Regions from separate parts of the Pseudomonas sp. FW306-02-D09B genome, predicted to be linked through region 2. Evidence: predicted binding sites of a transcription regulator. Region 2 holds the regulator's gene; each other region holds the start of a gene.
What was found. Region 2 encodes FliA, which starts transcription of late flagellar genes. Its sites were predicted from a motif close to CTAAAGTTTNNNNNNNNNNNGCCGNTAA; they were not measured.
Positions count from the first base shown of each region.

Region 1: a site for FliA is predicted at 4,455-4,482, ahead of AC3WK5_RS18605 (methyl-accepting chemotaxis protein). Genes of this name have one in related genera too.
Region 3: a site for FliA is predicted at 7,013-7,040, ahead of motA (flagellar motor stator protein MotA). Genes of this name have one in related genera too.

Region 1 covers NZ_JBYSXY010000011.1:35,244-45,749, reverse strand. The annotation lists gene AC3WK5_RS18630 (LysR family transcriptional regulator) at 1-81, shown strand, start outside; gene AC3WK5_RS18625 (DUF4337 domain-containing protein) at 148-726, shown strand; gene AC3WK5_RS18620 (hypothetical protein) at 877-1,212, opposite strand; gene osmE (osmotically-inducible lipoprotein OsmE) at 1,522-1,887, shown strand; gene AC3WK5_RS18610 (hypothetical protein) at 2,118-2,504, shown strand; gene AC3WK5_RS18605 (methyl-accepting chemotaxis protein) at 2,859-4,424, opposite strand; gene phaR (polyhydroxyalkanoate synthesis repressor PhaR) at 4,964-5,497, shown strand; gene phaP (TIGR01841 family phasin) at 5,533-6,096, opposite strand; gene AC3WK5_RS18590 (DUF3141 domain-containing protein) at 6,349-8,667, shown strand; gene AC3WK5_RS18585 (AraC family transcriptional regulator) at 8,681-9,820, opposite strand; gene phbB (acetoacetyl-CoA reductase) at 10,092-10,506, shown strand, end outside.
Region 2 covers NZ_JBYSXY010000012.1:108,404-118,909, reverse strand. The annotation lists gene AC3WK5_RS19965 (CheW domain-containing protein) at 1-257, opposite strand, end outside; gene AC3WK5_RS19960 (ParA family protein) at 291-1,079, opposite strand; gene motD (flagellar motor protein MotD) at 1,130-2,017, opposite strand; gene AC3WK5_RS19950 (flagellar motor protein) at 2,033-2,773, opposite strand; gene AC3WK5_RS19945 (protein-glutamate methylesterase/protein-glutamine glutaminase) at 2,773-3,897, opposite strand; gene AC3WK5_RS19940 (chemotaxis protein CheA) at 3,947-6,187, opposite strand; gene AC3WK5_RS19935 (protein phosphatase CheZ) at 6,226-7,014, opposite strand; gene AC3WK5_RS19930 (chemotaxis response regulator CheY) at 7,046-7,417, opposite strand; gene fliA (RNA polymerase sigma factor FliA) at 7,584-8,324, opposite strand; gene fleN (flagellar synthesis regulator FleN) at 8,321-9,151, opposite strand; gene flhF (flagellar biosynthesis GTPase FlhF) at 9,266-10,506, opposite strand, start outside.
Region 3 covers NZ_JBYSXY010000002.1:209,981-220,486, forward strand. The annotation lists gene AC3WK5_RS05195 (PqiC family protein) at 1-281, shown strand, start outside; gene AC3WK5_RS05200 (AhpA/YtjB family protein) at 624-2,165, opposite strand; gene serB (phosphoserine phosphatase SerB) at 2,300-3,514, shown strand; gene asd (archaetidylserine decarboxylase) at 3,666-4,526, opposite strand; gene rhdA (thiosulfate sulfurtransferase) at 4,536-5,360, opposite strand; gene AC3WK5_RS05220 (HDOD domain-containing protein) at 5,404-6,942, opposite strand; gene motA (flagellar motor stator protein MotA) at 7,109-7,960, shown strand; gene motB (flagellar motor protein MotB) at 7,964-9,010, shown strand; gene rsgA (small ribosomal subunit biogenesis GTPase RsgA) at 9,109-10,140, opposite strand; gene orn (oligoribonuclease) at 10,248-10,506, shown strand, end outside.

The DNA of each region.
Region 1 (10,506 bases), on a different contig from region 2:
AGCCCGCGATGCCGCGCGACCTTCGACGCGCTGGTTGAAGGGTTGCAGCAGTATGCAAGTCCGGATGGGCAGGATGATTGAGATAGCGCCTTAGGCATCCACTCCAGTTACAATTTGATACCTATTCACTCCTGCAGACTCACAGCCATGACTGAAGACTTCGAAGTCCCCAGCCCCCACGAAAAGCATCTGGAACACGCGACCGAACACGCCCAGGCCCGTGGGGACAGTTTCGCCAGCAAGATAGCGGTGATGACGGCGATCATGGCAACCATCGGCGCCATGCTCAGCTATCAGGCGGGCTCCACGGAAAGCGAAGCGGCCATGGACAAGAACAACGCCGCCATCAAGAAAACCGAAGCCTCCAACGAGTGGAATTACTACCAGGCGAAATCCAGCCGACAAAACCTCTCTGAACTGGCGATACACATCCCCGGCCTCGATGCTGCGCACTACACCGCCGAAGCGCAACGCTACAAAACCGAAAAAGAAGAAGTGCGCAAGAAAGCGGAAGCCCTCGAAGCAGAAGCTCGCGAGTGGGATGAAAAATCAGAATTGGTATTGCACCAGCATCACCGTTGGGCACAGGCAATGACGGCGATTCAGATTGCCATTTCGCTGGCAGCGATCACTTTGTTGACGCGTAAGGAGTGGCTGAAACGGGTCGCGTACAGTGCCGCTGGCATTAGCGTCGTGCTGGGTTCGCTGGCGTGGTTGCATCTATGAGTTTATTGAGGGGGACGACATCAGGTCATCCCCCTTCGACCCGGCTTTTTGGCAAGCAGGCAATCAATAAACAATCGTGACCAGAACAGACAGCCAAAGCAGTGGTGCGCGCATCCGGCATCATTCCAACGTCAATTCATCAGGCAGGAATTACAAACAGTCGTGCACCGACTTCATCAGAGCGCGGGATTTGGCCCACGGCGGGCCTTGATACAGCGATACGCGGCTCCCATTCTTGTACTTCACGATATCCAGCGTCTCATCGGCCGTCACAACGCTCGGCGCAGTAATCCGGTAGCCGTTTGAAATCGAGGTCTGGGTGGTTTTAGGAATCTCGCGCTGCCAGGCCGGCAGAACGCACTGGGCGTAATCCTTGGGAACCTTGGCAGTGATCTCGCTGACATTTGGTTCTCCCGGAACCAAGGAGGCCGGCAAAGAGCACCCCGCCAACGCTGCAACAGCAAGCGCACCTATCAAAATTCGCATAATTATTCTCTGCAATAAAATGTGGCAAATGTAACGCGAGGCCGGGTAGACATCCAGCGTAATTAAGGGAACGCACTGTTGCATTATTGAGAACAAACCTATCGAAAAGGAACGTCTTCAAGCGTTTCTGAAAATCGCTCTGCTTCTTTTCGCAAACCCCGCCACGCGTGGGTTTCCTGTTATCTGCCCTTCCCTTGCACGCCAATGCCTCAGCCTTGAGGATATTTGGCGTACACCACCGAACTCGACTTTACTTTTATTGATGCACCCAAGAGTTTCTTCACAACACTCACTTTCGGGAGCCCAGTCATGAACACCCGTCTATTCGCACTGGTCGTCGTGCTGTCCGCGGTGGCTGGATGCAGCTCCGAGACATCGGTCTATCGAGAGCAACCGCTGGTCGCAAAAGTAGAAATGGGCATGAGCAAGGATCAAGTCCAGCAAATCGGCGGCAAGCCTTTATCAATCAGTGATCGCACCGTCGAGCCCGGCACCTGTTTTGACTACATGCTCACGCAAGCCGGCCAAAAGCACACGTTCAATGTCAGTTTTGATGGTCGAGGCAAAGTCGACCACAAGAGCTTTATGACGTGTGCGGAATGGAGTCATATGCAGCAAAAGGCCAGAGAGCCATCTGGCAGTACGGGCGGCGGGATGGGTGGTGGCGGTTATTAGCCTATGACAGCCCTGCCCTCACGGTCTTCTATCTCCCTCTCCGACATCAGTTCAACAGTATTTCGTCGCAGAGTCGTTGACGCGCCCCTTTTTGGGGCGTGGAATATTCTGGATCTGTTGACGTTTGGTGGCGAACCGGGTTGCGATGCCCTACATCAAATGGGCCGCCGCAGCGGTCATCACAAAACATCAATAGCCCCTGATGCAACAGATGTCGGGAGGATTTCCACATGGCTAAAATCAATGTTCTAGCTGGTGATTTTCTTCATGGAGTGGGGGCGTACGACTCCGGTGTGGTCAGTATCGAGACAGCGCTCTATCCGTGGCCAGGTATCAGTGTCCCGGTTACCGATATCAAACACATTAACGTCATAAACCAAACTCCGATCGCACTGACACAACGCTGTGCCGGTATGGGCTTGGCCGCTGCGATGGCTATTGCCCCCACCTGGTCCGTGACAGACACCGCCATGACCCGGGCTGATGCAGACGTGACGTTCTGGATTGAGCTCAGGGATGGCAGGAAAATGCTCTGCCTGACAGATATCGACACCTATCGACATCTGGAAGCGGGATGCTCGCACCCCATCTCGGGACTCGACCAAGAGGAGAGATGACAATGGCCGACGGCAGCCTGATCAACACCGCAGTGACCGCAGCCACCGTGCCGATCAGGCCAGTCGCAACGGCAACCGGATACCAAAAAGTTTCACGGGTCATCCTGCCGGCCGTGTTTTGATTCATTTTCTACCCCATCAGTTAAGCCGTATCACCCCCGTAGCAGCTGGCGAAGCCTGCTGCTACGGGTCATGCATCGTGCCCTGAATCTATTAACTGACCAACATTGGTCAATGGGCTGCTTTTGTTAACTGTACTATCCAAACGCATCTGCCCTGCGCGTCTTGTACCACGCCAACCCCACCTGCTTCAGGATCAGCGTGGCACTGTTGCCATATACGCAGAGAATCAGGTTATCGATTGAACCGCTCGACCAGTGAGTACTGAGTGGCCGCCGTTTTAGTCAGCTCGTTGCTGAGCTCTGCCGAGTGATGGGCTTGCTCTGAAGTCTGATCTGCCAGGTGCGCAATGGTGCTGATATTGCGGCTGATTTCCTCGGCAACGGCGGTTTGCTCTTCGGTAGCGGCCGCAATCTGAGTGGTCATGTCGGTGATATTGGCTACTGCTTCGCTGATACCCACCAACGCCTTGTCTGCTTCAAGTACCCACGCCACGCCCTCTTCGGCCTGACGATGACCACTTTCCATGGTCTGCACAGCGTTATTGGAGGACGCCTGGAGCTTGGTGATCAGGCCGTGGATCTGTGTCGTCGACTCAGACGTGCGCTGCGCCAGCTGACGAACCTCGTCAGCCACCACGGCGAAGCCTCGACCCATATCGCCAGCACGTGCCGCTTCGATCGCGGCATTCAGGGCCAGCAGGTTCGTTTGATCGGCAATGCCCTTGATCACGTCGACGACTGTGCCGATTTCATTGCTGTCCTTGGCCAACTGCGCCACCGTTTGCCCGGTTTCACCGACCACCGCGGAAAGACGCTCGATGGCTTCTCGGGTGTCTCTGGCCACATCGCGTCCGCGCCCGGTCAGCTGGTTAGCCTCCTGGGTGGCGTCAGCGGTGCGCTGGACATGGCTCGCGACTTCCTGCGTAGTCGCCGCCATTTGATTGACCGCCGCGGACACTTGCTCGGTTTCGACACGCTGGCGATCAAGACCTTGTGAGCTATCGGACGCCAGAACGTTGGACCTTCCGGCAAGCCCACTGAGTTGCTCAGCAGTGTCTTGAAGGCGCGTCAGGCAGGTTTTCAGCCGTGCAGTCTGACTAACAAAAGCCGTTTCCAAACGTGCTTGAGGCCCGCGCTCATCGCTGTACATCTGAGCGATGAGTTGATCGGACGTGGACGGTTCAGCCATCCGCAACAGACGCAAAGTGCTTTGCTTTTGCCAGCGGGACGTCATCAGGCCGAATGGAACCGAGACGCCTGCCGCGACGACAAAAGCCAGCGTGGAATCGAGGAACATCCCCCCCAAAGTGCCCACCAGCCCCATAACCAGATACGGCAGGCAATCCTGGAGGACAGGTTGCCACTTGTCTCGAGTGGGAATGGCCGGCTTTCCCTGACTGATGCGCTTGTAGAGGGCTTCGGCGCGGCGGATCTGTTCGGCGGTAGGTTTGACCCGGACCGACTCAAAACCAACCACTTGGCTGCCTTCAAAAATCGGTGTGACGTAAGCGTTGACCCAGTAGTGATCGCCATTCCTGGAGCGGTTCTTGACGATCCCCATCCAGGGATTGCCTTGCTTGAGAGCGCCCCACATATGGGCAAAAACGGCGGGTGGCACATCAGGATGGCGAACGATGTTTTGAGGGGCGCCAATCAGATCGGCCCGGTCGAAACCACTGATCTCGACGAAGGCGTCATTGCAGTAAGTGATGACGCCTCGGGCATCGGTTGTCGAGATCAGTTTTTGTTGAGGTGCAAGCGCGATTTCACGTTGTGTAACGGGTTGGTTGTTTCTCATTCCTACTGCTCCCTGTGTCCTGTAAAAGTGCCATCGGCAGGCACCAGGAAAAGGTTAGCCGTATTTTTCAAAAACTCTTTTAATAACAATGAGTTGCATTACTCAAACTCCATTAAATTGGATCCAAAAGCGTGCCGCTATATCATTGAATACCCTGGATAAATAGCGTTTCAAACAGGCTGGAGACTTTCATGGACGACCTGAAAGCTCGCATCATTTCCATACATGCGGAATGAGATATCAGGCCTGCCCACCGAATATTTGCGAAGGCCATCTCTATCGATTGGCATCAGGTCAACCAACGGCGGCCGGAATGGAATGCGCGTTGGAGCAAGACGATCGAGCGGTAGGCCTCTTCGGTTAACGCCTGCAAAAAAAAAGCACAAGCAAAAGACCCGTAGCGTGGATCGCACTCAAAAGATGAAACAAGTCCTTACTCTGAACACCCAGTGCGTGCCGCGTGGGGCGACGCATTGGAGTGGCAGTGGTCAGAGTAGGATAAGATGCCCGTAAATCAGGCTCGCCATGAGTAGCCCCGCATGACAGATAACAGTCGGAACACCACCCGTCTGATCAAGAAGTACCCGAATCGCCGTCTATATGACACGCACACCAGCAGTCATTTGACCCTTGCGGATATACGCCAGTTGGTCGTCGATAAAATCCCGTTCGAGGTGGTCGACGCCAAGACCGGCGAGGATCTGACCCGAAGTATTTTGCTGCAGGTCATTCTGGAAGCCGAAAGTGGCGGTGAGCCGATATTCTCCAGTGAGATGCTCATGGGGATTATCCAGTTCTACGGTCCCTACCAGAGTGTCCTCGGCAGCTACCTGGATAAAAGCATCCAGACGGTCATCGACATCCAGTCCCAGACCGGAGCTCAGTCCTCTGAAGCCTGGAGTGAGTTCATGCACCAGCAAGCACCGGTCATGCAGGATTTGATGCGCCAGTATGTAGACCAGTCGAAAGCCCTCTACCTGAACACTCAGAACCTCTTCGGCCTGTTCGGCGGCATGCCACCAGGCAAGCCGGGTGCCGGTGGCAGGACGAAAAAAAATGGCGATGGGGAGTAAACCCATCGCCATCCGTTCAACCGCTCTAATGTGACTTACTTGTTGCCACTTGTAGCCTTGGCACCTGGAGCGGCTTTGCCGGCTGCTGCGGTCGCTGCCTCAAAACCGCTCTGGGCAACGTCAGCAGCCTGTTTTACGGCTTTCTGTGCGCTTTCAAAAACGGTACCGGCATTCGCCAGCGACGACTTGAATGCGGCCACAACAGGCTCGGAGCCAGCCGGTGCATTCTTGCTGATCACGTCAACGAACTCTTGCACCTGCTGGGTGCCCGCCTCGACCTGACGCGAGGCCAGCTTGGTGATTTCCGAGTGAGTGCCGACAATCAACGCTTGCACCTGGCGATTGAACTCAGCCAGGCGTTCGGCTTGTACATTTGGCTGGGTGAAAGAAGCCTGGAGCTCAGCGAACCCTTGTGGATCACGGACTGCCAGCAGCTTGCGAAAGACTTCGAACTGCTCCTCGGTGGAGGCCTGCAGTGTCTTGAACTGCAATTGGCTGAGCTGTTCAACACTGGAGAAGATTTTGCCGCTGATTTGCTGCAGGAGGTCTAGGTTGGCTTTCTGAGCGTCTTGCAATTTTTCCGAGTTGAAAAAAGACATGCTTGAATCTCCTGATTCTGAAAGGCCGGCATAGGCCTGAGGACGCGATAGCGATCCTGCCGGTCATCGCGCTAGATTTAATATTGCAGCGCACAATTTTTTTTGGCAATGGTTTTTTTGTGCAGCGCACAAAAGTTTTTCCACCACGGCTGGTATTCGCTATAGACTCCTGACATCAAGCGGACAGCCTGGGCCTCATTCATCAATGAGCCGCAGACCGCTGCTTCGCATGCATAACCTCAGGAGATCACCATGGGCCAGGAAGACATTATTGCATCGCAATATAAAAAACCCTTCTCTCAACGCGGCCTGTTCGAACACCTGAGTCATCTGCAGCGCCTCAATACGCTGAACATCCTTGATGCTTTGCGCCAGCGCCAGGAAAAAACCCTCGCGCCGCTGAAGCAGGGTCAACTCAGACAACCTACGCCTGCTGAATGGCAGGAATATGTCACCGACCTTGGCCAACGCTGCCTGCTGTTCTGGGACACCCTGCGCCAGCGCGGCGACAATACGCTGGCCCATGAACGCGCCGGGTATCCGCTGCTGCTCAAGTTCGATCATGAAACCCTGATCGCAGGCGCCGACCTCCCGCGCCCGGTCAACTATTCACTGCTGCGAATCCTCCTGGGTCCCGAGCAAAAAATCGACGGCAATGGCCAGCCGGTGATCATCATTGACCCGCGCGGCGGCCATGGTTCGGGAATCGGCGGTTTCAAACAGGATTCGGTATTAGGCGAAAGCCTCAGAGCCGGCCACCCCACTTATTTCATCTCTTTCAGCCACTCACCACAGCCTGGGCAAACCCTGGCCGATATCGTCGAAGCCCAGGCCCGGTTCATCGAGGTCGTCAGCACCCTTCACCCGGCCAACAGCAAGCCGATCATTATCGGCAACTGCCAGGCCGGCTGGGCCTTAATGGGATTGGCGGCAACACGGCCGGAACTGCCGGGATTGATCATTATCAATGGTGCCCCCTTGTCGTACTGGGCCGGTGTCAATGGACGCAATCCGATGCGTTACACCGGTGGCCTGCTGGGTGGTGGCTGGATGGCTCGCCTGGGCAGCGACTTGGGCAATAACCGTTTCGACGGCACCTGGCTGGTCAGCAATTTCGAAAACCTGGACCCGGCCAACACCTATTGGGGCAAGTACTACCAGTTGTTCAGCCAGATCGACAGTGAGGCTGCGCGCTTTCTCGACTTCGAACGCTGGTGGGGCAGCCCGACCCTGCTCAACGGCGAAGAGATCGAGATGATTGTCGATGACCTTTTCATCGGCAACCAGTTGTCCGGCGGCCTTGGCCGCAAGAGCTCCGGTATCGACCTGAAACGGATCGAAGTACCGGTGGTGGTGTTCTGCTCCTACGGAGACAACATCACCCCTCCCCAGCAAGCGTTGAACTGGATCGCCGATGTCTATCCCAGCGATCTCGCCTTGCATGATGCAGGGCGTACCATCGTCTACCTGCGACACGCCAGCATCGGCCATCTGGGCATCTTTGTTTCCGGCAAGGTGGCGCGGCGTGAACACCGTGAATTGCTTGGTGCAGTCGAAGCCATCAATGCGCTGCCGGCAGGGCTATACGAAATGCTGATCGACGATCTGCCGGCCCCCTCAGGCAGCGGTGACGTGCAATACAGCGTGAGTTTCGAATCAAGGCGAATCGCTGATATCCATGATGACGTCGAGCCAGCCCGTGATGACGATCGCGAATTCTCTCTGGTGGAGCATGCTTCTAAAATCAACAGCGAGTTTTACGACGGGTTCATACGCCCGTGGCTGCGTCAAGTCGTCAACGAGCCCATTGCCGAACTGATACGCAGGACGCACCCCTTCCATCAGCAGCAATTACTATGGAGCAGCCTGAATCCGGCGCTGTGGTGGTTAGCCGGGGCCGCCTCCCAAGTGAGCAGCGATCGTCGTCCCGCACGCCAGGACAACCCGTTGCTGGCGTGGCAGGAGCTGTTCTCCAACCAGATACAAGACGCCCTGAATGCTTATCGCGATGTGCGTGACGCCACTCAGGAGCTGTGTTTTTACGGTATCTACGGCGCACTGGGTGCCCTCACCAGCAACAGTCCGGTGCGAAATCTCCAGGCACACGCCGACCAGCAGGACCAGGCCCTGATCGAACGCCTGCAGGATGCGCTGCCCCATGGCGGCCCCCTGGAAGCGTTGGTGCGGATTCTGTTTTTGCTGGGCCGCGACAGCGACAAGGCAGGCAAGGAAAGCATAGAGAAACTGATCCAGCAGGTGCACTTGCTGGTCCAGGACTACAGCACTGAGCCCACAGCCCTGCGCGAAGCCATCCGATTGCAGAACCTGCTGGTTTTTGCCCACCCGCAAGAAAGCTTGCGCAGCCTGCCCTTGTTGCTACCCGAAGCCAAGGAACGCCAACAGGTGCTGACAGCTGTTGGGCAATTAATGCCTGAACTGCTCTCGACTGCTGGAACCGAAGGAAAATTCTGGCGTGAACTGCACACGCTGCTCGAAGTCCCCCTACCCGCTCCCACCATCGTCGTTAAAGCCCCAAAGCGCAAAGCAACAAAAGGTCCAAAGCCTCAATGACCCGCCACAGGGATTAGCGGTGTATCCGTTCGGCGTAGGCGCTGGCGAAGCCTGCAATCTTATGGTCTCTGCGCAGACCGACGGAGTTCATGGCTCGGACCGGCACCGGCACGGCCGCGACTTCCTCGAGCGCAAACAACGACTCATCGGTTCGATACTGACCGGGGGGCATGCCGAACCAACGGGTGCATGCCTTATGGAAGCTGCTGTGATCATGAAAGCCAAGCAGATACGTCACATGCTTCATGTTGAAACGAGAATGGCGCAAATAGAAGTCGGCCAACTGCCGGCGCACATCGTTCAGGACATCCTTGAATTGCGTGCCATCCTTCTCAAGACCTCGCTGAAGCGTTCGTTTGCTGACGTTCAGTGCCGCCGCAATCGATTCCATATCACATTGCCCTTGGCCCTGCCCCTGGCTCAAGCGCTCGATAATCAGCGCGCGAATCCTGCCAACAATAGAGCAGCCAGACAACTGGTCCAGTTGAGCCTCGGCAAAACTGTCATGGAGTACGGCGAGCGCCTCGTTGGCCATACTCAAAGGACTCAGAAGCTCCTCGCCATCGAACAGGATGCTGTCATAAGCCGCCCCGAAACGCAGCGGGCAGCCAAAAAGCCGCTGATGCTCCGACGTATCTTCAGGCTCGGGATAAGCGAACTCTACACTCAACGGCTGCGGCGACTTGCCACCCGCCAGCCAGCGGCAGAAACCCAGCAGCGAAGCCAGGCCTGCATCCGTATATTGCCGGGGTTTGACCGAGCCACGTTGCTGATGATCGAGGCTGGCCAGACGGAAATGTTGCTGCTCCTGAACAAAGAAAAGGCTGAATCCGGTACTTATCAACGGGCTGAAACGAACCAGGCGTTCGAGCGCCCTCTTCAGATTCGAACTGGACATCATCGTGTAGCCCACGATCTGAAAAACGCCGGGGTGGAAACTCCCGTAGGCTTTCAAACCGATGTTCGGATCATCCGAGGCCTGAGCAGCCAGATCCCAAAGACGATAGATAACGCTTCGCTCGCAGTATGCTCCAGGTTTATTCACGAACTCGACGTCCAGTCCCGCCTCCTGGCACAGACCGGTAACGTCCAGCCCCTGAGCCAAAAGCGTATTCGCCAGCATGCCTGCATAACCTGAACTCATTCTATACATAGCGCCCTCAATAACCTGTGGAACCGAACATCCTGTCCGGAGCCGATATTGACCTACGCTGAACATATTTCAGCCATGTTTCACGAATATTAATTATCCGCTCCGTTTCAAGTATTGATCCCAGTATAGGTACTCCTCATTTTTTGCAAGCCGTCTAAAACGCCTGTGTGGCACCGATGGACACGAATACGTCACCTACCAACACTTCCGCACGAACCGTTGATATCGAACAATCTTCGCTCCTGCAGCGCAAAAAAAAGGAAGTTGAAATATGGAGTTGCGTAGTCGTATTGCGGTAGTAACAGGTGGTATGGGCGGCATTGGTACAGCCATCAGCCAACGTCTGTACAAGGAAGGCTTCAAAGTCATTGTCGGCTGCAGCGCCAACTCCAGCCGCAAGGATGACTGGATGGCAACACAGCTTGCAGCAGGCTATCAATTCGAATGCGTCGAAACCGACATCACCGATTGGGAATCGACCCGCAAGGCCTTTGAGATGGTGCGCGAACACTTCGGGCCGATCGACGTACTGGTCAACAATGCGGGCATCACTCGTGACGCGTCCTTCCGCAAGCTCACCCCGCAAGACTGGAACGCGGTGATCGGGACCAACCTGAACAGTTTGTTCAACACCTCCAAGCAAGTCATCGAAGGCATGCTCTCCAAGGGTTGGGGGCGGATCATCA
Region 2 (10,506 bases):
TCGGCAACCGGAGCTACAACGGGAGGCGCGACCACTGGCTTTTGTGCATCGCGAGCCTGCTCTTCGAGCACCGCAGCCTGGAACTCGTCCAGTGCGCCTTGCGCCTCAATGGCTTCAACGACCTCGACGACTTCTACAACCTCGGACAATACCTCGACTTCTGACGGCAACTCCTCGGTCGCGTCTTGCAACAACGCATCCAGATAGGACTGCAACGCCAGTTGTGGTCGGCTGGTAATTTTTACTGGCCGGTTCATTGGCACCCCATCCCGGCAGAGAAAAGATTCACCTCAAGCCACCTGCGGAACAAGTTGCTGCGCCAGCAAATGCTTGAGCAGTGCGCGGTACGCCAGCACTCCACGGCTCTTGCCGTCGAACTGCGAAGGGGTCAGGCCGGCTCGGCTGGCATCACGCAGTCGGGTATCGACCGGGATGTAGCCTTGCCAGATTTCTTCCGGGTACATGTCGCGCAGCACCCGCAAGGTTCCCAGCGAGGCTTGGGTTCGACGATCGAACAGGGTCGGCACGATGCTGAACGGCAGCGCTTGTTTACGCGAACGGTTGATCATCGCCAAGGTGTTGACCATGCGCTCCAGACCTTTCACTGCAAGGTGCTCGGTCTGCACCGGGATCACCAACTGCTGGCTGGCCGCCAAGGCATTGACCATCAGCACGCCAAGCAACGGTGGGCTGTCGATCAACGCGTAATCGAAGTCCTGCCACAATTGCGCCAGGCTCTTGGCGATCACCAGGCCCAGACCGCTCTGCCCCGGCGACTGGCGCTCGAGGGTGGCGAGCGCGGTGCTCGACGGCAACAGGGAAATACGCTCGTCGCTGGTCGGCAGCAACAGCTGCCCGGGCAAGCCTTGCGGCACGCTGCCCTTGTGCAGAAACAGGTCGTAGCTGCTGTGTTCCAGGCTGTCGGGGTCGTAACCGAAGTAGCTGGTCATGGAGCCGTGCGGGTCGAGATCGACCACAACCACGCGCTTGCCCGCCTCTGCCAGCAAACCGGCTAAAGCGATGGAGGAAGTGGTTTTACCGACACCACCCTTTTGATTGGCGACTGCCCAGACTCTCATTCAGATTGTTCCTCCCGGTCGAATCAATACAACCGAGAAATAGCTCAACGTTATAAGCCGGGTGACGGAGAATTGACGGCACTCTCGTGTCCCGGCGACTTGATAGTCGTCGGTGCAGTTTGTGTGCCAGCACGCTTCAACGCGGCGTCCGGTTTTGCATTAGCGGTTCCGGTACCGGTCAGGCTGCGGCGTACATCGAGATTGCGCGACACCACCAACACCACGCGCCGGTTACGCGCACGCCCTTCGGCGGTCGCGTTATTGGCCACGGGCTGGAACTCGCCGTAACCCACCGAGGCCAGACGCCCAGGGTTGACACCCTGCATGGCGAGCATGCGCACGATGCTCGCCGAGCGGGCCGAGGACAGTTCCCAGTTGGTCGGGTACTGCGCCGTGCGGATCGGTTGATCGTCGGTGAAGCCCTCAACGTGAATCGGGTTGTCGAACGGTTTCAGAATCGCCGCGACCTTGTCGATGATGTTGAACGCGATATCGCTGGGCATCGCATCGCCGCTGCCGAACAACAGGCTCGAGTTGAGTTCGATCTCGACCCACAACTCGTTGCCACGCACGGTCATCTGATTGGAGCTGATCAAATCGCCAAACGCCGCACTGATGTCATCGGCAATACTCTTGAGCGGATCCTTGCTGGCCTGGGCGATGCCGGCATCGATCTGCTCGCTGTCCTTGACCAGCGGCTTGGCCGGGGTAACCGTCTTCGGACGCTCTTCGCCAATGGGGATCGGCTTGAGGGCACGGTCAGAGTTGGTAAAGACCCCGACCAGCGCTTCGGAAATTTCCTTGTACTTGCCTTCGTTGATCGAAGAGATGGAATACATCACCACGAAGAAGGCGAACAGCAGTGTGATGAAGTCCGCGTAGGACACCAGCCAGCGCTCGTGGTTGACGTGTTCATCGTGCTGACGGCGGCGTGCCATAGTCCATTACCCCCATCAGTCCATGAAGCCCTGAAGCTTCAACTCGATGGAGCGTGGGTTTTCACCTTCGGCGATCGACAGAATGCCTTCCAGCAACATTTCGCGATAACGCGACTGCCGCAACGCGATGGACTTGAGCTTGCTGGCAATCGGCAACAACACCAGGTTGGCACTGGCCACGCCATAGATGGTCGCGACGAAGGCCACGGCAATGCCGCTGCCCAGTTGCGACGGATCACCCAGGTTGCCCATCACATGAATCAGGCCCATGACCGCACCGATGATACCGATGGTCGGCGCGTAGCCGCCCATGCTTTCAAAGACTTTGGCGGCTTCGATGTCACGGCTTTCCTGGGTGTAGAAATCCACTTCGAGGATGCTGCGAATCGACTCGGGCTCAGCGCCGTCGACCAGCAGCTGCAAGCCTTTGCGCGAGTAGCTGTCGGGTTCGCTGTCCGCTACCCCTTCAAGCCCGAGCAAGCCTTCCTTGCGCGCGGTAAGGCTCCAGTTGACCACACGGTCGATACCACCGGCCAGGTCGACGCGAGGCGGAAAGAGGATCCAGCGAAGAATCTGCATGGCGCGCTTGAAGGCACTCATCGGCGACTGCAACAACGCAGCGCCAATGGTCCCGCCGAGCACGATCAGTGCCGCCGGGCCATTGGCCAAGGCACCGAGATGCCCGCCTTCCAGGTAGTTGCCACCAATAATGGCGATGAACGCCATGATGATCCCGATGAGGCTTAAAACATCCATCAGATGCACGCCTCGGCAAGGTGCTTGCCGATATCGTCGAGGCCGTAGATCGCGTCTGCCAGATCGGCTTTGACGATCGCCATCGGCATGCCGTAGATCACGCAACTGGCTTCATCCTGGGCCCAGACCGCGCTACCGCCCTGCTTGAGCAGACGCGCGCCTTCGCGACCGTCGGCGCCCATGCCGGTAAGGACTACCGCCAGAACTTTGTCACCGTAGGACTTGGCCGCTGAACCGAAGGTGATGTCCACGCACGGCTTGTAGTTCAGACGCTCGTCGCCCGGGAGGATTTTCACCGCGCCACGGCCGTCGATCATCATTTGCTTGCCACCCGGTGCCAGCAAGGCCAGGCCCGGACGCAGGATGTCACCATCCTCGGCTTCCTTGACGCTGATCCGGCAGAGCTTGTCCAAACGCTCGGCGAAAGCCTTGGTGAAGGCCGCCGGCATGTGCTGGATCAGCACGATCGGCGCCGGGAAGTTTGCCGGCAGCTGCGTCAGCACCCGCTGCAAGGCAACCGGGCCGCCGGTTGACGTACCAATGGCAACCAGCTTGTAGGCTTTGCGTTTCGGGGCTGGCGACGAGGCGCTAACCGGCGCACGCGCAGGAATCGGCGTCGGGGCCGGACGCACAGGCGCAGGCGCACTGCTGCCAAAACTCGAAGGTGCCGGTGTCGGGGCTGGCGCGGCGGCTGGAGCCGGGGCGCTGTAGGCGCTGAAACGACGGTTACTGCGCGAAATGCTGTGGACCTTTTCGCACAGCAGTTGCTTGACCTTCTCGGGATTGCGCGAGATGTCTTCGAAATTCTTCGGCAGGAAATCCACTGCGCCGGCATCCAGTGCATCGAGAGTGACCCGAGCGCCTTCGTGCGTCAGTGAGGAGAACATCAAAACCGGGGTAGGACAGCGCTGCATGATGTGCCGCACCGCCGTGATGCCATCCATCATCGGCATCTCGTAGTCCATGGTGATCACGTCTGGCTTGAGGGCCAGGGCCTGATCGATCGCCTCTTTACCGTTGGTCGCCGTACCGACAACCTGGATACTCGGATCCGCTGAAAGAATTTCCGAGACGCGGCGGCGGAAAAAACCAGAATCATCCACCACCAGGACTTTGACTGCCATAAACACTCCGTTAGACGGAGCGAGGCTCAGTCGCCCCGCTCCGCCAGAATCAAATACGCCGTGCGGCGTAACGCTTGAGCATGCTCGGGACATCGAGAATCAAGGCAATTCGGCCGTCACCGGTAATGGTGGCGCCGGACATGCCCGGGGTTCCCTGAAGCATTTTGCCCAATGGCTTGATGACCACTTCTTCCTGGCCCACCAGCTGATCGACGACGAAGCCGATCCGCTGAGTGCCCACCGAAAGGATCACCACATGGCCTTCACGCTGCTCTTCGTGAGCGGCGGAGCTGACCAGCCAGCGTTTGAGGTAGAACAGTGGCAGCGCCTTGTCCCGCACGATCACCACTTCCTGACCGTCGACCACGTTGGTGCGCGACAGGTCGAGATGGAAAATCTCGTTGACGTTGACCAGCGGGAAAGCAAAGGCCTGGTTGCCGAGCATGACCATCAGCGTTGGCATGATCGCCAGGGTCAACGGGACCTTGATGACGATCTTCGAGCCTTTGCCCTTGGTCGAGTAGATATTGATGGTGCCGTTGAGCTGGGCGATCTTGGTTTTCACCACGTCCATGCCCACGCCACGACCGGACACGTCGGAGATCTCGGTTTTGGTCGAGAAACCCGGCGCGAAGATCAGGTTGAAGCAGTCGGACTCACTGAGACGGTCCGCCGCATCCTTGTCCATCAAGCCTTTCTTAACGGCAATACTGCGCAAGACATCAGCGTCCATGCCCTTGCCATCATCAGAGATGGACAGCAGGATGTGATCGCCTTCCTGCTCTGCGGACAGAATCACTTTGCCGCTGCGAGGCTTGCCCATCGCCTCACGATCAGCCGGTTCTTCGATACCGTGGTCGACCGAGTTACGCACCAAGTGGACCAGCGGGTCGGCCAGGGCTTCGACGAGGTTCTTGTCGAGGTCGGTTTCTTCGCCGACCAGCTCCAGGTTGATCTCTTTCTTCAACTGGCGCGCGAGGTCGCGAACCAGCCGCGGGAAGCGCCCGAAGACTTTCTTGATCGGCTGCATCCGGGTCTTCATCACCGCGGTCTGCAAGTCGGCCGTGACCACGTCGAGGTTCGACACGGCCTTGGACATGGCTTCGTCGCCGCTGTTGAGGCCCAGACGAACCAGACGGTTACGCACCAGTACCAGTTCGCCGACCATGTTCATGATTTCGTCGAGACGTGCGGTATCCACACGCACGGTGGTCTCGGCTTCACTGGCCGGTTTTTCCGGTGGCGGTGAGGCCGGTGCGCGAGCTGGGGCCGGTGCAGCAGCGGCAGCAGGTTTAGGCGCTTCGGCTTTTGGCTCGGGCGCTTTAGCCACAGGTGCTGGCGCTGCAGCCTTGGCAACTGGCGTCGCCATAGAAGCAGCAGAACCGGTGCCGACCTCCGTGAACTTGCCTTTGCCATGCAGTTCGTCGAGCAGCGATTCGAACTCGTGATCGGAGATCAAATCGCTGCCAGCGGCCGCAGCCACAGGTGCCGCAGGCGCCGGAACGGCAGCAATTGCCGATTCCAGGGCATCAACGGCGAAGTTGCCTTTGCCATGCAACTGATCGAGCAGTGCTTCGAATTCGTCGTCGGTAATGTCGGAGCTGTCGCCTGCCGCTTTCGGGGCAGTCGGTGCGGCTGGCGCTGCCACCGCATCGACAGCGAACTGACCCTTGCCGTGCAATTGATCGAGCAACGACTCGAACTCGGCATCGGTAATTTCATCGCTGCCGGCAGCCACTTCAGGTGCCGGGGCGACAGGCGTCCCCGCCTCGGCTTGCGCCTTGACCGCGTTCAGCGAGTCCAGCAGCAGTTCGAATTCATTGTCGGTGACGTCGCCCGATTCGCTTTCAGCGGCAGGTGCTTCAACCACCTCTGCAACCGGTTGCGCCACATCGGCTGTTTGAGGCTCGGCCAGACGGGCCAGAGCCGCCAGCAGTTCCGGTGTAGCTGCAGTGATCGGTGCACGCTCGCGGACTTCGCTGAACATGCCGTTCACCGCGTCCAGCGCTTCGAGAACCACGTCCATCAGTTCCGAGTCGACGCGACGCTCACCCTTGCGCAGGATGTCGAACACGTTCTCGGCGATGTGACAGCACTCCACCAGCTCGTTGAGCTGGAGGAAGCCGGCGCCCCCTTTTACAGTGTGAAAACCGCGAAAAATTGCATTGAGCAAATCCGCATCATCTGGTCGGCTTTCCAGCTCGACCAGCTGTTCGGACAGTTGCTCTAGAATCTCGCCGGCCTCAACCAGGAAATCCTGAAGGATCTCTTCATCGGCGCCGAAGCTCATTAAGGGGGTGCTCCTAAAGGTCTAAAAACCTAAAAAACCTAAAATCCAAGACTGGATAGCAAATCGTCCACATCGTCCTGACCGGACACAACGTCTTCTCTTTTATCGGCATGAATCTGCGGACCTTCACCCTGAGAGAGATGTTTTTGCGGATCTTTTTCAGCCAGCATCGCTTCATGGTCATGTTCGATGCCCGCAAAGCGGTCTACCTGACTGGCCATGAGCACGAGCTTGAGCAGGTTGCTTTCGACTTCGGTGACCAGTTGAGTCACGCGCTTGATCACCTGACCGGTTAGATCCTGGTAATCCTGTGCCAGCAGAATATCGTTGAGGTTGCCCGAGACGACCTGGCTCTCCTCGACACTACGCGTCAGGAAACCGTCGACACGCCGGGCCAGTTCGCGGAACTCTTCGGCACCGACTTCGCGGCGCATGAAACGCCCCCAGTCGGCGCTCAAGGCCTGGGCGTCAGTGCTCAGGCCATTGACCAGCGGAGTACTGTTCTCGACCAGATCCATGGTCCGGTTCGCGGCCGCTTCGGTCAGCTTGACCACATAGGACAGGCGCTCGGTGGCGTCCGTGATCTGTGAGACTTCCTCGGCTTGCGGCATGTTCGGGTCAATCTGAAAATTGACGATCGCGCTGTGCAGCTCGCGAGTGAGCTTGCCCACCTCCCGGTACAGGCCGCGGTCACGGGTCTGATTGAGCTCATGGATCAGTTGCACAGCGTCACCGAACCTGCCCTTTTCAAGGCTTTCGACCAGTTCGTGAGCGTGTTTTTTCAGGGTCGATTCGAAATCGCCCTGTGAAGATTCTCTTTGCTCCATAGCTCCCCCCGTGGCGCAGTGGCTCCGCGCATCAACCGATGCGTTCGAATATTTTTTCGATCTTCTCTTTCAACGCCTGGGCCGTGAAGGGTTTGACCACATAGCCGTTTACACCGGCTTGAGCGGCTTCGATGATCTGCTCGCGCTTGGCTTCGGCAGTGACCATCAGCACCGGCAGGTGCTTGAGCTTTTCATCGGCGCGCACGTGGCGCAGCAAATCGATACCGGTCATGCCAGGCATGTTCCAGTCCGTTACCAGAAAGTCGATGCTCCCGCTGTTGAGGACGGGAATGGCGGTAATACCGTCGTCCGCCTCGACCGTGTTGGTGAACCCAAGGTCACGCAACAGGTTTTTTATGATCCGCCGCATCGTTGAGAAGTCATCAACGATGAGGATTTTCATGTTCTTGTCCAATTCGACCTCCAAGCAGTCTTAAACGCGTTCAGCACCTGAACACGCCATTCAATCAATTCGGCAGAGCACTCGACGACTGTCTGGAGCACAACGGATGAAGACCGGCACAGCGTTACGCCCTGCCTGTTTCGTTCGCAGTGTCCCCACACTGCTGTCAGCGCGCTCGCCACTCCCCCAAACGCCCCCGCAAACGGGCCGCGCACTGGCTGTGTAACTGGCTGACCCGCGATTCACTGACCCCCAGGACCTCACCGATTTCCTTGAGATTCAGCTCTTCGTCGTAGTACAGCGCCAACACCAGTCGCTCACGCTCCGGCAAATTGGCAATCGCATCCGCCAGTGCAGCCTGGAAGCGTTCATCTTCCAGGTCGCGCGACGGTTCGAGATGAGCACTCGCGCCATCCTCGTGCAGCCCTTCATGCTCGCCGTCCTGCAACAGATCGTCGAAGCTGAACAGGCGACTGCCCAAGGTGTCATTCAAAATCCCGTAATAATCGTCGAGACTCAATTGGAGTTCGGCCGCAACCTCGTGATCTTTAGCGTCACGCCCGGTTTTAGCTTCAATTGAGCGAATCGCATCACTCACCATCCGGGTATTGCGGTGTACCGAGCGTGGCGCCCAGTCACCCTTGCGGACTTCATCGAGCATCGCACCACGGATACGGATCCCCGCGTACGTCTCGAAACTCGCACCTTTGCTCGCGTCGTATTTGGTCGACACTTCAAGCAAACCGATCATGCCTGCCTGGATCAGGTCCTCGACCTGAACACTGGCCGGCAAGCGCGCCAACAGGTGATAGGCAATACGTTTTACCAGTGGCGCGTAACGCTCGATCAGTTCGTACTGCGCGTCACGCGCCGACTTCTTGTACAGGTTGTAACCGCTGGCTGTCATAGAACCGGACCCGCAGTTTGCTGCACCAGACGCTCGACGAAAAACTCCAGGTGCCCACGCGGGTTGGCGGGCAACGGCCAGGTATCGACTTTCTGCGCGATGGCCTTGAACGCCAGTGCACATTTGGAGCGAGGAAACGCTTCATACACGGCGCGCTGCTTTTGCACCGCCTTGCGCACGCATTCGTCGTAAGGCACCGCACCGACGTATTGTAAGGCGACGTCGAGGAAGCGATCCGTGACCTTGGTCAACTTGGCGAACAGATTTCGCCCTTCCTGCGGGCTTTGCGCCATGTTGGCCAGCACGCGGAAGCGGTTCATGCCGTAATCGCGGTTGAGCAGCTTGATCAGCGCGTAGGCGTCAGTGATCGACGTCGGCTCATCGCACACCACCAGCAATACTTCCTGGGCTGCGCGAACAAAACTGACGACCGACTCACCAATGCCCGCCGCCGTGTCGATCACCAATACGTCGAGGTTATCGCCGATGTCGCTGAATGCCTGAATCAGGCCAGCATGCTGGGCTGGACTCAGATGAACCATGCTCTGGGTACCGGACGCTGCTGGAACAATGCGAATTCCGCCCGGCCCCTGGAGTAATACATCGCGCAGTTCACAGCGGCCTTCGATGACGTCGGCCAGCGTACGCTTGGGCGTAAGCCCCAGCAGGACGTCAACGTTCGCCAGCCCCAGATCGGCGTCCAGCAGCATGACGCGCCGGCCGAGCTCAGCAAGAGCCAGGGACAAGTTCACTGACACATTAGTCTTCCCGACGCCACCTTTGCCGCCGGTCACTGCGATCACCTGTACGGGATGCATGCTGCCCATGTTCGTTCTTTACCTTGTCTTGCTTAGACGCGGACTACATGACTGGCTGCGCGCTCACTTGTGAACAATGCATGGCAGGCCATCGATGTAGATACAAATCTATTCATTATTACCTCAGCCGACACGCTTGGCCGGGCTGTGGTAGAGGTCAGCGAACATATCAGCCATGGCTTCTTCGCTGGGTTCTTCCTGCATCTGCACGCTAACGGCGCGACTGACCAACTGATGCCGGCGCGGTAAATGTAGATCATCCGGGATCCGTGGCCCGTCGGTCAGATAAGCGACAGGTAATTCGTGGCTGATTGCCAGGCTCAACACCTCGCCCAGGCTCGCTGTTTCATCCAGTTTAGTCAGAATGCAGCCTGCTAGCCCGCACCGCTTGTAACTGTGATAAGCGGCAGTCAGCACCTGCTTTTGGCTGGTAGTGGCCAGCACCAGATAATTCTTCGACTTGATCCCGCGACCGGCCAGGCTTTCCAGCTGCATGCGCAACGCCGGATCACTGGCCTGCAGGCCGGCGGTGTCGATCAACACCACACGCTTGCGCAACAGCGGATCAAGGGCTTGCGCCAGGGACTGGCCCGGGTCGACGTGAGTCACCGAGACATTGAGGATACGCCCCAGAGTCTTGAGCTGTTCCTGAGCCCCAATGCGGAAGCTGTCCATGCTCACCAACGCGATGTTCTGCGCGCCGTACTTGAGCACGTAACGTGCGGCCAGCTTGGCCAGCGTGGTGGTTTTGCCCATGCCGGCAGGGCCGACCATGGCGATCACGCCACCTTCTTCCAGTGGTTCGATCTCGGGAGTCACGATCATCCGCGCCAGGTGCGCCAACAGCATGCGCCAGGCCTGGCGGGGTTCTTCAATGTCAGTAATCAGTTCCAGCAGATCGCGCGACAACGGACCGGACAGGCCAATGCGTTGCAGGCGACGCCACAGGTTGGCTTGCTGCGGGCGACTGCCTTGCAGCTGGTTCCAGGCCAGCGAACCCAACTGCACTTCGAGTAATTCACGCAGGCCATTGAGTTCGAAACGCATCGAGTCGAAAGCCCGCGGATCGACCCCGGCAGAATGCACAGGCGCTGAAGCAGGACGCGGCCGCTCAGCAAAGGTCGGCTCGATCAACGGTTCCGCAGCGGTCAGCGGCAGGCCGGCAAACAACTGGCGATTGGTGCTGGCGCTCGCATCACCTTCGCCGTCGCCACGCAGGCTCAATTCAGCCTGAGCCGTGACGATCCGCGACTGGGTCTTGCGCAACTCGTCTTCGAGTTCAATGTTCGGTACACGCGGGGCCAGCGCCGACAGCTTGTAATCCAGGGCAGCCGTCAGCTCGACACCACCGGCGATCCGGCGAT
Region 3 (10,506 bases), on a different contig from region 2:
GTTTGATCGACCGTCGTGGCCAGGTGCGTGACAACCGCATCATTCATCTGCAAGAGCCGCACGCCAGTGGTACGGCCGCTCAGGTGCAGGCCCAGGGCATATTGCTGCAACGTTTGGCCGAGCAGCTGTCGGTCGCGCTCAAGCCGCTGGCCAATCAGCCGCCGGTTGTCGAAGCACCGCGTAAACCTGCGTCCAAGCCGGCGGCGCCGGCAGAGCCGGAGAAACCGAAGATCCCGATGGCTTCACCAATTCGCACGGACATGGAAGTGTTCAGGTTCTAAGGTGAATGCCGTACAGACAAAGCCCGCGTTGATGCGGGCTTTGTTGTTTCTGGCGGTTGGAAGGGAGAATGCAGGCAGCACTGTGCTGCGGGGCCAACGCATGTAGCAGCTGCCGAGCCTGCGAGGCTGCGTTCGGCCGCGAAGCGGTCGTGAAATCAGGTAACTTGTTCTTTCAGGCAAGCCGCGTGCACAGGATTTGCGAGGACTTCGCCCGATCGCGGTCCGCCTCGAACGCAGCCTCGCAGGCTCGGCAGCTGCTACGTATACGGTTTCTATGCCGTCGGCCATGAAAAAGCCCGCAGACAATCACTCGTCTGCGGGCTTTTTGGTTCACGGCCGGGTTCAGCTCTTGGCGCGTGTCTCGTGCATGCGCGCCAGTTGCCGCTCCAGCATCGACGGGTAAGGTTCCATCAACCGTTCGACGCAGCAAGCGCCTTCAGGGCTGGCGATTGGGCGGATCCGCGCACGTTGGCGGATCAGTACGTCGTCGCTGATCTTGCGCTCCACCAGCAGCAGGTTTCGGCTGTGTTGGGACAATGCGAGCGCATCCTGAGCTGTTTCGGTCAGCAGCAGATCAATCTGGCTGAGGCCAAAGAGCCCATCGCCCAAGGTCAGGCCCAGCTGCAATTGCAGGGTGATGCCGCTGTCGGCGACTTCGATCTGCAGCTGGTGGCCGAGCGCACGCAGCAGCTCGCCGCAGCAGATGGCGTTAGTCAGGTAGTCGTCACCGCTGTCTTCACTGTGGAACAGCATCAGCGTGCTGCCATCGTTCAGGGTGTGCAGTTCGCTTTCATACAGCGAAGCCGCCTGGTCCAGGCAGTCGCGATAACGCTCCAGCAGTTCGGTCAGGCGTGCGCGCGGCAGGCGGCGCAGTTGCTCCTGAGCACCCAGCTGCACCGCCAATACCGCGCTGTGCTGCGGTTGCGCAGGGGCAGCAGGCTTGTTGAGTTGCGGCTTGGCAACGGGCGCGGCGGCAGCGGTGTCGCGAAGGTCGGCAAAAGGATCATCTTCGTCCAGTTCGTCTTCTTCAGCGCTGACCACGTGCCGTGCTGCCGGTTTCAGGCCGGCCACCGGAGCGCTCTCGTCGAAGCTTGGGTCGCGCAGGTTACGCACTTCGAAGCTCGGTTCGGCCTCTTCAGTGTCTTCGAAATCGTCGAATTCTGGCTCTGGCTCGGGTTCAGGCTCGACCTTTTCGGGTGCATAACTGCTGTGGAGCTGGCGAGCCAGGTCACCGATTTCGTCCTGGCGCTGAGTCGCCGGGGTGTGTTCGTCAATGTCGCGCAGCCACACCCGCAATTGCAGCAGCGGCGTGGAGATGTGCCGACCCAGGCGCAAGCTCAGGGCCAGGGACAACGCCAGCAGGATCGCGCTGAGAATGCCCATGCTTTGCAGGCTGATGGTCATCGGCTGCTGGAACTGCGCCATGTCCAGGCTGATCCGCAGTTGACCGGCCGTCACGTCCTGAAAGGTGATCTTGCTCTCGTACATGCCTTCGGCTTCGCCCAGCAAGCCATGCTTGGGGCGCTGTCCGGCCTCGGCGAGAATCCGGTTGTCCACGCTATAAATAGCCGCGTGAGCCACCAACGGGTTCTTGGTCAGGTTGTTCAGCAATACGTTGAGGCTGAGGATGTCGTTGGACACCAACAGTTCGGTCGCCGACATCGCTGTCTGGGTAGTCAGGCTCTGGCCGAGGGCATCCGCTTGCTCGTGCATGGCCTGTTTGAACTGCAGACCCATCACGCAGGCGTAGATCACCAGGGCCAATGCGACCAGGATCACGTTATGGCTGGCAATGCGCAATGCAATCGGTACACGGCGATGGCGCAGTGCCCGGAAGATCAGCAGAAAGAAGTTATCGGTTTTAACTGGCGTAGGCCGGTTCACTGAGCTCGGCTCTTTTGTCCGTGAAGTTGACGCGCAGTATAGCGACAGGCCCCAGACCGGCAAAGCGCTCGCTGTGCCCGATGGTCACTGAAAGTGGGTAGAATGCGGTTTTTTTCCACTTGCGGGGGTGCGCCTTGCGCGAAATCGTCCTGATAAACATCACGGGAGTCGACCGTCCGGGTCTGACTGCGGCCATTACCGGTGTACTGGCCCAGGGTGGTGTGAACATTCTCGACATCGGTCAGGCGGTGATCCACGACACGTTGTCGTTCGGCATCCTGGTTGAAATTCCCGATACCGAACAGGGTTCGTCGGTGCTCAAGGACATCCTGTTCAAGGCCTATGAGCTGGGGCAACAGGTGCGTTTCACGCCGGTCTCCGAAGAGGATTACCAGCTGTGGGTCGGCGCTCAAGGCAAGAAACGCCACATTGTGACCTTGCTGACCCGCAAAGTGACGGCCGAGCAGTTGCAGCGCGTGAGTTCGATCACTGCCAAATACGGGCTGAACATCGATCACATCGACCGTCTGTCCGGACGTATGCCACTGGACACTCCAGCTGACAAGGGCAAGGGCTGTATTGAGTTTTCCGTGCGTGGCGAAGCGGCCGATCCGCAGGCCCTGCGTGCCGAGTTCCTCAGCGTGGCCCAGGAGCTGAACGTCGATATCGCCTTCCAGGAAGATTCGCTGTTCCGTCGCAATCGTCGTCTGGCGGTATTCGACATGGATTCGACACTGATCGAAGCCGAAGTCATCGACGAGCTGGCCAAGGCGGCCGGGGTGGGCGAGAAAGTGTCGGAAATCACCGAGCGGGCGATGGCCGGCGAACTGGATTTCCGCGCCAGCTTCAAGGAGCGCCTGGCCTTGCTCAAAGGGCTGGACGTCAGCGTGCTGGACTCGATCGGGGCCTCCCTGCGCCTGACCGAAGGCGCTGAAACCTTGTTCGCCGAACTCAAGCGCCTGGGCTACAAGACGGCCATTCTGTCGGGCGGTTTCACTTACTTTGCCAAACAGCTGCAAGCCAAGCTGGGCATCGACTATGTGTTCGCCAATGAACTGGAAGTGGTCGACGGCAAAGTGACCGGTGTGGCTGTCGAGCCAATCGTCGATGCACAGCGCAAAGCCGATTTGCTGCGTGAGCTGGCGCACAAGGAAGGCTTGCGTCTGGAGCAGACCATTGCCGTCGGCGACGGTGCCAACGATTTGCCGATGCTGGCAATTGCAGGTCTGGGCGTGGCGTTCCGTGCCAAGCCGCTGGTCAAACAGTCGGCCAAGCAGGCGATTTCGACCCTGGGTCTGGATGGCGTGCTGTATCTACTGGGCTTCAGAGACCGCGACGGTCAGCTGTAACACCACGCAGTTTGTGTGGAGCAAGCTTGTGTGGGAGCGGGCTTGCTCGCGAAGACGGTGTAACAGTCAACAGAGATGTTGAATGTTATGGCCTCTTCGCGAGCAAGTCGGATCGCCGCACCGCCGCTCCCACATTGGATCTGCGTGCAGATCAGGCGTTCGGCGAGCCCATGCCTTGGCCCATCATCACTGGCGAACCAGCCGCCAGCTCTTCAGCCCACTTCACTTGATTCGGGCCAAATAGCACAACCGCCGTCGAACCCAGTTTGAAGCGACCCAGCTCGGCACCTTTTTCCAGGTGAATCGGCGCGCGGGCAGCTTCGTCGTAGCGGAAGGTTTTCAGTTCGCGCTTGGGTGGCGTTACCAGCCCGGCCCAGACGGTTTCGATCGAAGCGACGATCATCGCACCGACCAATACCACAGCCATTGGCCCGCGCTCGGTGTCGAAGATGCACGCGACGCGCTCGTTGCGGGCGAACAACTCTGGAACGTTTTCCGCGGTGGTCTGGTTGACCGAGAAGATCCGGCCCGGAATGTAGACCATTTCGCGCAGGGTGCCGGCCAGCGGCATGTGTACGCGATGGTAGTCTTTGGGCGACAGGTAAATAGTGGCGAAATCGCCGCCCATGAACGGCGCAGCGTTTGCCGTATCACCGCCGAGCAATTCCAGCACGCTGAAACTGTGGCCCTTGGCCTGGAACACTCGACCATGCTCGATCGGGCCGAGCTGGCTGACGGCACCGTCAGCCGGGCTGAGGATTGCGCCCGGGGTCTGGTCCAGCGGGCGGGCGCCATCTTTCAGTGCGCGGGTGAAGAACGCGTTGAAGTGTTCGTAAGCGGTCAGGTCCTCGACCAGCGCTTGCGACATGTCCACCTGATAACGCTTGGCGAACCAGGCGGTGAAGGCATTCTTGAACCAGCGCACGCGGCATTCGGCAATGCAGCCGGCCAGACGCGAGAGCAGGTGATGAGGCAGCAGGTACTGGCTGAGGATAAACAAACGCTTTTTCATTAACTGTCCTTAAGAACCTTGAATCTCAACAGGCGTGTCGGGGTGGTTGCCCCATTCGCCCCAGGAGCCGGCGTAGCCTTTGACCCGCGGATAACCGAGCGCCTTGGCCACCAGATAGGTGAAGCCAGAGCGATGGTGGGTCTGGCAGTGGGTAATCACTTCTTTGTCTTTGCTGATCCCGAGCTGTTCAAGGATCTGCGGCATATCGGTGCGGATGCGCAAGTTGCGGGTCTTGTCCATGCCGGCGGTCCATTCGAAATTGACTGCGCCGGGGATGTGTCCGCCCTTGGCGGCGAGGACTTTCTCGCCGGAATATTCCAGCGGCCCGCGTGCGTCCCAGATTGCCAGGTCGGCGGCGCCAAGACGGCTTTGCAGGTATTCGCGGGTAGCGGTGGGCTCGTCGTGCAAGGTCAGTGCAACCGGGCCGCCGACAGCCGCTGGAACCTCGGTTGAAACCGGCAAGCCTTCCGCCAGCCAGGCCAGCAGGCCGCCGTCCACATAGTGGTAGTTGCTGTGGCCGATGACATCCAGCAACCAGATGAAGCGTCCGGCCCAACCGCCGCCTTCATCGTCGTAGACCACGTAGACCGCGTCCGGGTTATGCCCCAGTTCGCCGAACAGGGCTTCAAGTGCAGCCTGTGGCGGCAGCAGGCCCGGTGCCGGCGGATGACCCAGTTGAGTCCGTTTGGGGTCGACGAAGCGCGCGCCGGGAATATGGCCTTCGGCGTAGCGGGCGCTGCTGGTCAGGTCGACCAGGATCAGTTCGCGAGCATCGAGACGGGCGAGCAGGTCGCTCGGCTCGATGACCAGCGACAAGCCAGAGAAGTCAGACATGTGAGGTCTCCAGAGCACAAAGGGAAGGATTGTAGCGCAACGGCTATTGGCCGCGGTGGCTAAAGCTGTGCAGGGCTTTTTCGATGCACTGTGCGGTTTTGCCGAAGGCTTGCACGGTGATTTCCGAAAATGGACCGCCGCCCTGGTCCGCCACGACCAGCATGATCACCCGGCCATTGTTGACCAGTGAACGCAGCAGCAGGTGCTCGCCACCGAACAGTGCGCGCAGGCTGGCAGGCAGCAAGGCTGAAAACTGTGCGTTGTTGACTGGCGTCAGCCGCACCTGAGCCTGTTGCGAGAGCAAGCGTTGCAGCACGGTGCTCTGGCTGACCACAAAGTTCAGCATCGCGGCTTCTTTAGGCAGGCCGTGAATCTGGTGCACGCGCAATTGGCTGTGCGTGCGATCAGCCATCAGAATCATCACCCGACGCATGCCGCAGGCAACCAGCGCGTCCCGGGCGAAGGTGGTCAGGTGCATGGCATTGGTAAAGCGGCTCGGCTCCGCCAGCAGTTCTGCGCATTGCTTGCGCCACTTTGTCAGGTCTTCGGCGGTGGGGGCTGGCGCCGGAAGCTGGCCGCGATGAAGGCGTCGCTCGTCCCACGGCCAGAGCAATGCCCCGGCGGGATGCCAAAGGTCCGGCATGGCATGGTTGCGGGCGCTGAGTGCGGCTTGCTGGTGCAGTTGCTGCTGGACCTCGTCCATCGGCATTTGCAGGTAGAGGCTGGTCAGCAACTGCCAGCGCAGGCAGTGAGGGCTGCTCCAGGCTTGCTGTGCCGATAACGCCAGACCGTTGGCCAGCAACACCGTGTTGGCCGGTTGGTTGAGCCAGCGGCGCAGCGTCGGGTCGTCATCAAGGCGGTTTTGCTGGCGCAACGGGTGCTCGGCGTCGCGGGCGATATGCACGACTTTCGCCAGCTCGCGTTGTTCATCCAGCAGCAATCGATAGCCTTGTCCTACCCAGATGGGCAGGCGCCAGACTTCCACCAGTGCCTGGCCGAGTTCCAGCAGGCGTACGCCGAACAATTCTTTTTCGACCTTGCGTGCTGGCTCGCGCTTGTGCAGGACCCGCAGTTCCCAGTCTTCCAGCAGTTGCGGGAAGGTCAGGGCCAGTGGCCAGAACGGCGAGAGGAACAGCAGGCTACCCCAGTGGATGTCCTGCCAGAGCCGCGCCAGGCGACTGGCAAAAAAACCGTTGGCCTGCTGGGTCGCGTGCAGGCTGATCAATTGAAGTTGGCGCAGGGCCGGCGGGATTTCGTTCTCGGGCAGGGCAGGCAGGCGCGCGAGCAGTTCTTCTGTGCGCTTGAGACCGAGGCGGTTGATCGCCACTTCCAGGTTCTCGCTGGGCTCGCTCATGCTGCCGTGGGTGTGGCGATTGGCTTCGCGGATGACGCTGAGGGCCAGGGCCGGGCTGCCTTGCATCAGTTCGGCAATATCGCGCAACGAGCTGCGATTGTCGGCGATAGCCTTGCAGACGCGATCATGGCTGGCTCGCGGCACGGGCAAGGTTACGCCATCGAGCAGCTTGACCCAGCCTTCGAGTGTGGTCGGTCCAGCAGTTGGAACGGTCGTTTCATTAGCCATGGTTGGGCGCGATCATCGTCTGCATTAAACACGCCCGGAGCGGGCCAAATTAGCTTTTCGCCTTAACTGGCTATAGTCTGGCGCAGTTTTGCCGATAAGTAGAAGAAGAGATTTTTTAACTTCCGAATATGACCTTGAACCCGACTTAAGTAAGTACCTTCTACCTATGGCTAAAATTATCGGCATCATCGTCGTATTCGCGAGCGTGCTCGGCGGATACGTGCTTTCCCACGGCAAGATTGCCGCCCTGATTCAGCCTTTCGAGGTGATGATCATCGGCGGTGCGGCGCTGGGTGCATTCCTTCAGGCCAACCCCGGTCACATGACGATGCACGTGCTCAAGAAATCCTTGGGCATGTTCAGTTCGCGTTTCAATCACACCTTCTACCTGGAGGTGCTGGGCCTGATCTACGAGATACTCAACAAGAGCCGTCGCGAAGGCATGATGGCCATTGAAGGCGATATTGAAGACGCCGCTGCCAGCCCGATTTTTGCCAAGTACCCGGCGGTTCTCAAAGACGACCGCATGACCGCGTTCATCTGCGATTACTTGCGCATCATGTCGTCCGGCAACATGGCGCCGCACGAGCTTGAAGGCCTGTTCGACATGGAGTTGTACAGCCTCAAAGAAGACCTCGAGCACCCATCCCACGCGGTCAACGGTATCGCCGATGCCATGCCCGGCTTCGGTATCGTTGCGGCGGTACTCGGTATCGTGGTGACCATGGCCTCGCTGGGTGAGGGCGATCAGAAGTCCATCGGTCTGCACGTAGGTGCCGCACTGGTCGGTACCTTCTTCGGTATTCTCGCGGCCTACGGTTTCTTTGGCCCGCTGGCGCACTCCCTGGCTCACGATGCCAAGGAAGAGCTGAACATCTACGAAGCCATCAAGGCTTCGCTGGTGGCTTCGGCTTCCGGCATGCCGCCATCGCTGGCGGTGGAGTTCGGGCGCAAGGTTCTGTACCCGGCACACCGTCCGAGCTTCGCTGAGCTGGAACAAGCGGTTCGCGGTCGTTAAGTCATGGAAAATAATCAGCCGATAATCATCAAGCGCGTCAAGCGCATTGCTGGCGGGCATCACGGGGGCGCGTGGAAAATCGCCTTTGCTGACTTCGCGACGGCAATGATGGCGTTCTTCCTGGTGCTGTGGCTGCTATCCACCGCCACACCGGAACAGAAGATCGCCATTGCCGGTTACTTCAAGGACCCGATCGGCTTCTCTGAAAGCGGTACGCCGTTCATTATCGACCTGGGCGGCACGCCGGTGCTGGCGCCGGACAAGACTCTCAACCCCGAGGTCAAGTCGCAGCCGCAACCGGACAAGGTCACCGTCGATACCGAGCAGGTCGAAGGCATGGCCGAACAGGTCGAGCACGAGCGTCTGGAACTGTTGCTGCAAGAGCTGCAGAACAAGGTCGAAGAAAACCCGCAGTTGCAGAAGTTCAAGGATCAGATTCTTTTCGAAATCACCCCGGATGGCTTGCGCATCCAGATCATCGATTCCGAAAATCGGCCGATGTTCGACTCCGGCAGTGCGCGCTTGAAACCATACTTCGAAGACATTCTGCTGGCCATGGCTGACACCATCAAAGCGGTGCCGAACAAGATCAGCATCGGTGGTCACACCGACGCCAAGCCTTATGCGGGCACCGGTGAGTTCGGCAACTGGGAGCTTTCGGCCAACCGTGCCAACGCCGCTCGCCGGGCGCTGGTCGCGGGCAGCTATCCGGAACAGCAAGTGGCGCGGGTGGTGGGTTACGCTTCGTCGACGTTGTTCGATCGCAAAAATCCGCTCAATCCGGTCAACCGCCGCATCGACATCGTCGTGCTGACCAAGAAGGCCCAGCGCGCCATCGAGGGTGAACAAGGCGCGGAACCGGCACCAACACCGACACCGGGGCAGGGCGCTCCGGGTGAAGTGCCTGCCGTCCCTGCCGATCCGAACGCCTTGCCGGCGGACAAGGAACCCTTGCCGGCACACGAGCTTCGGGAACGCTTGAACCTGTTCGACGCTCCGGCACCGAAAGCCGGCGACCCGGCCAAACCGGCCGGGCCACCCAAGCAGTGACCCAATAAAAAGCCGCGATGATCGCGGCTTTTTATTGTCTGTCGGTGCGCCAGTGGGCGGTCAGCAGCCTTCAGTGTCGGGGTTGCTGAGCGCTCTGGTTAATAGCTGGTTTCCGGCAGGCTGGCGATGATCGAGCGGTAGCTATTCATGCGCTGCTGTTGCACGCGACCTTCTTCCAGTGCCTTGAGCAGGGCGCAACCGGGTTCGCGGTCGTGCTTGCAGTCGCGGAAGCGGCAGGTGCCGATCAGGTCGTTGAACTCGATGAAACCGGCTTCTACGTCGGCACGGCTGACGTGGCCCAGGCCGAATTCCCGAATACCCGGGGAGTCGATCAGCTCACCGCCGCCGGGGAAGTGGAACAATCGCGCGGTGGTGGTGGTGTGGGTGCCCTGGCCGGACAGCTCGGACAGCGGGCCGACACGGGTTTCGACTTCCGGCAGCAGGCTGTTGACCAGCGAGGACTTGCCGACGCCGGACTGACCAACGAACACACTGATGCGCCCGTCCAGTTGTTCCTGCAACTGCTCCATGCCATTGCCATGGTGCGCCGAGACTTCCAGCACCGGGTAACCCAGCGTGCGGTAGACCGCCAGCAAGGCATTCAGCGCCGGGGCATTCTGCTCGTCGATCAGGTCGAACTTATTGAGCAACAGCAGCGGGCGAATACCGGCGTGTTCGGCAGCGACCAGGTAGCGGTCGATCAGGTTGGCATGAGGTTCGGGGAGCGGGGCGAAGACGATCACGATCATGTCGACGTTGGCTGCGACCGGCTTGAGCTGGCCACGACTGTCGGGACGGCAAAGCTCGGTTTTGCGCGGCAATTGCGCGACGATCACGCCGATGCCCTGGTTGCCGGCGCGCCAGACCACCTGGTCGCCGGTCACCAGCGCAGGCAGGTTGGCCCGCAAATGGCAGCGGAACACCTGGCCGGCCAGTTCGCCGTCGCGGGCTTCGACCTCGACCTGAACGCCGAAGTGAGCGATCACCAGGCCCGTCTGCTCGGGGCCAAGGTCGCCGCCCTCGAGCGCTTCGACGGCGGAGGATTCGCGTTTGGCGGCGCGTGCAGCGCGCTCACCTTGAATCTTTTCGATGCGCCAGTTTTGACGACGATTGAGTTGGCGTTTGGCCATGGGTGTTCCGTGTGGATAATGCAGCGATTAGGTAAAACGGCCGCGAGTTTAGCACGCCCCGAGAGTCCTCTAGGCTAAACTGCATGCCTACGCCGAGGAGCCGACACATGCAAAACCCGCAGAACCTGATTTGGATCGATCTGGAAATGACCGGTCTGAACCCTGACACCGATGTCATCATCGAGATGGCCACCATTGTCACCGACAGCAATCTCAACACCTTGGCCGAAGGCCCGGTGATCGCCATTCACCACAGCGACGAGATCCTGGCGGGCATGGACGAGTGGAACACCCGTCAACACGGTGGCTCCGGCCTGACCCAGCGGGTACGCGACAGCCGCATCAGTATGGCTGAAGCGGAAGCCC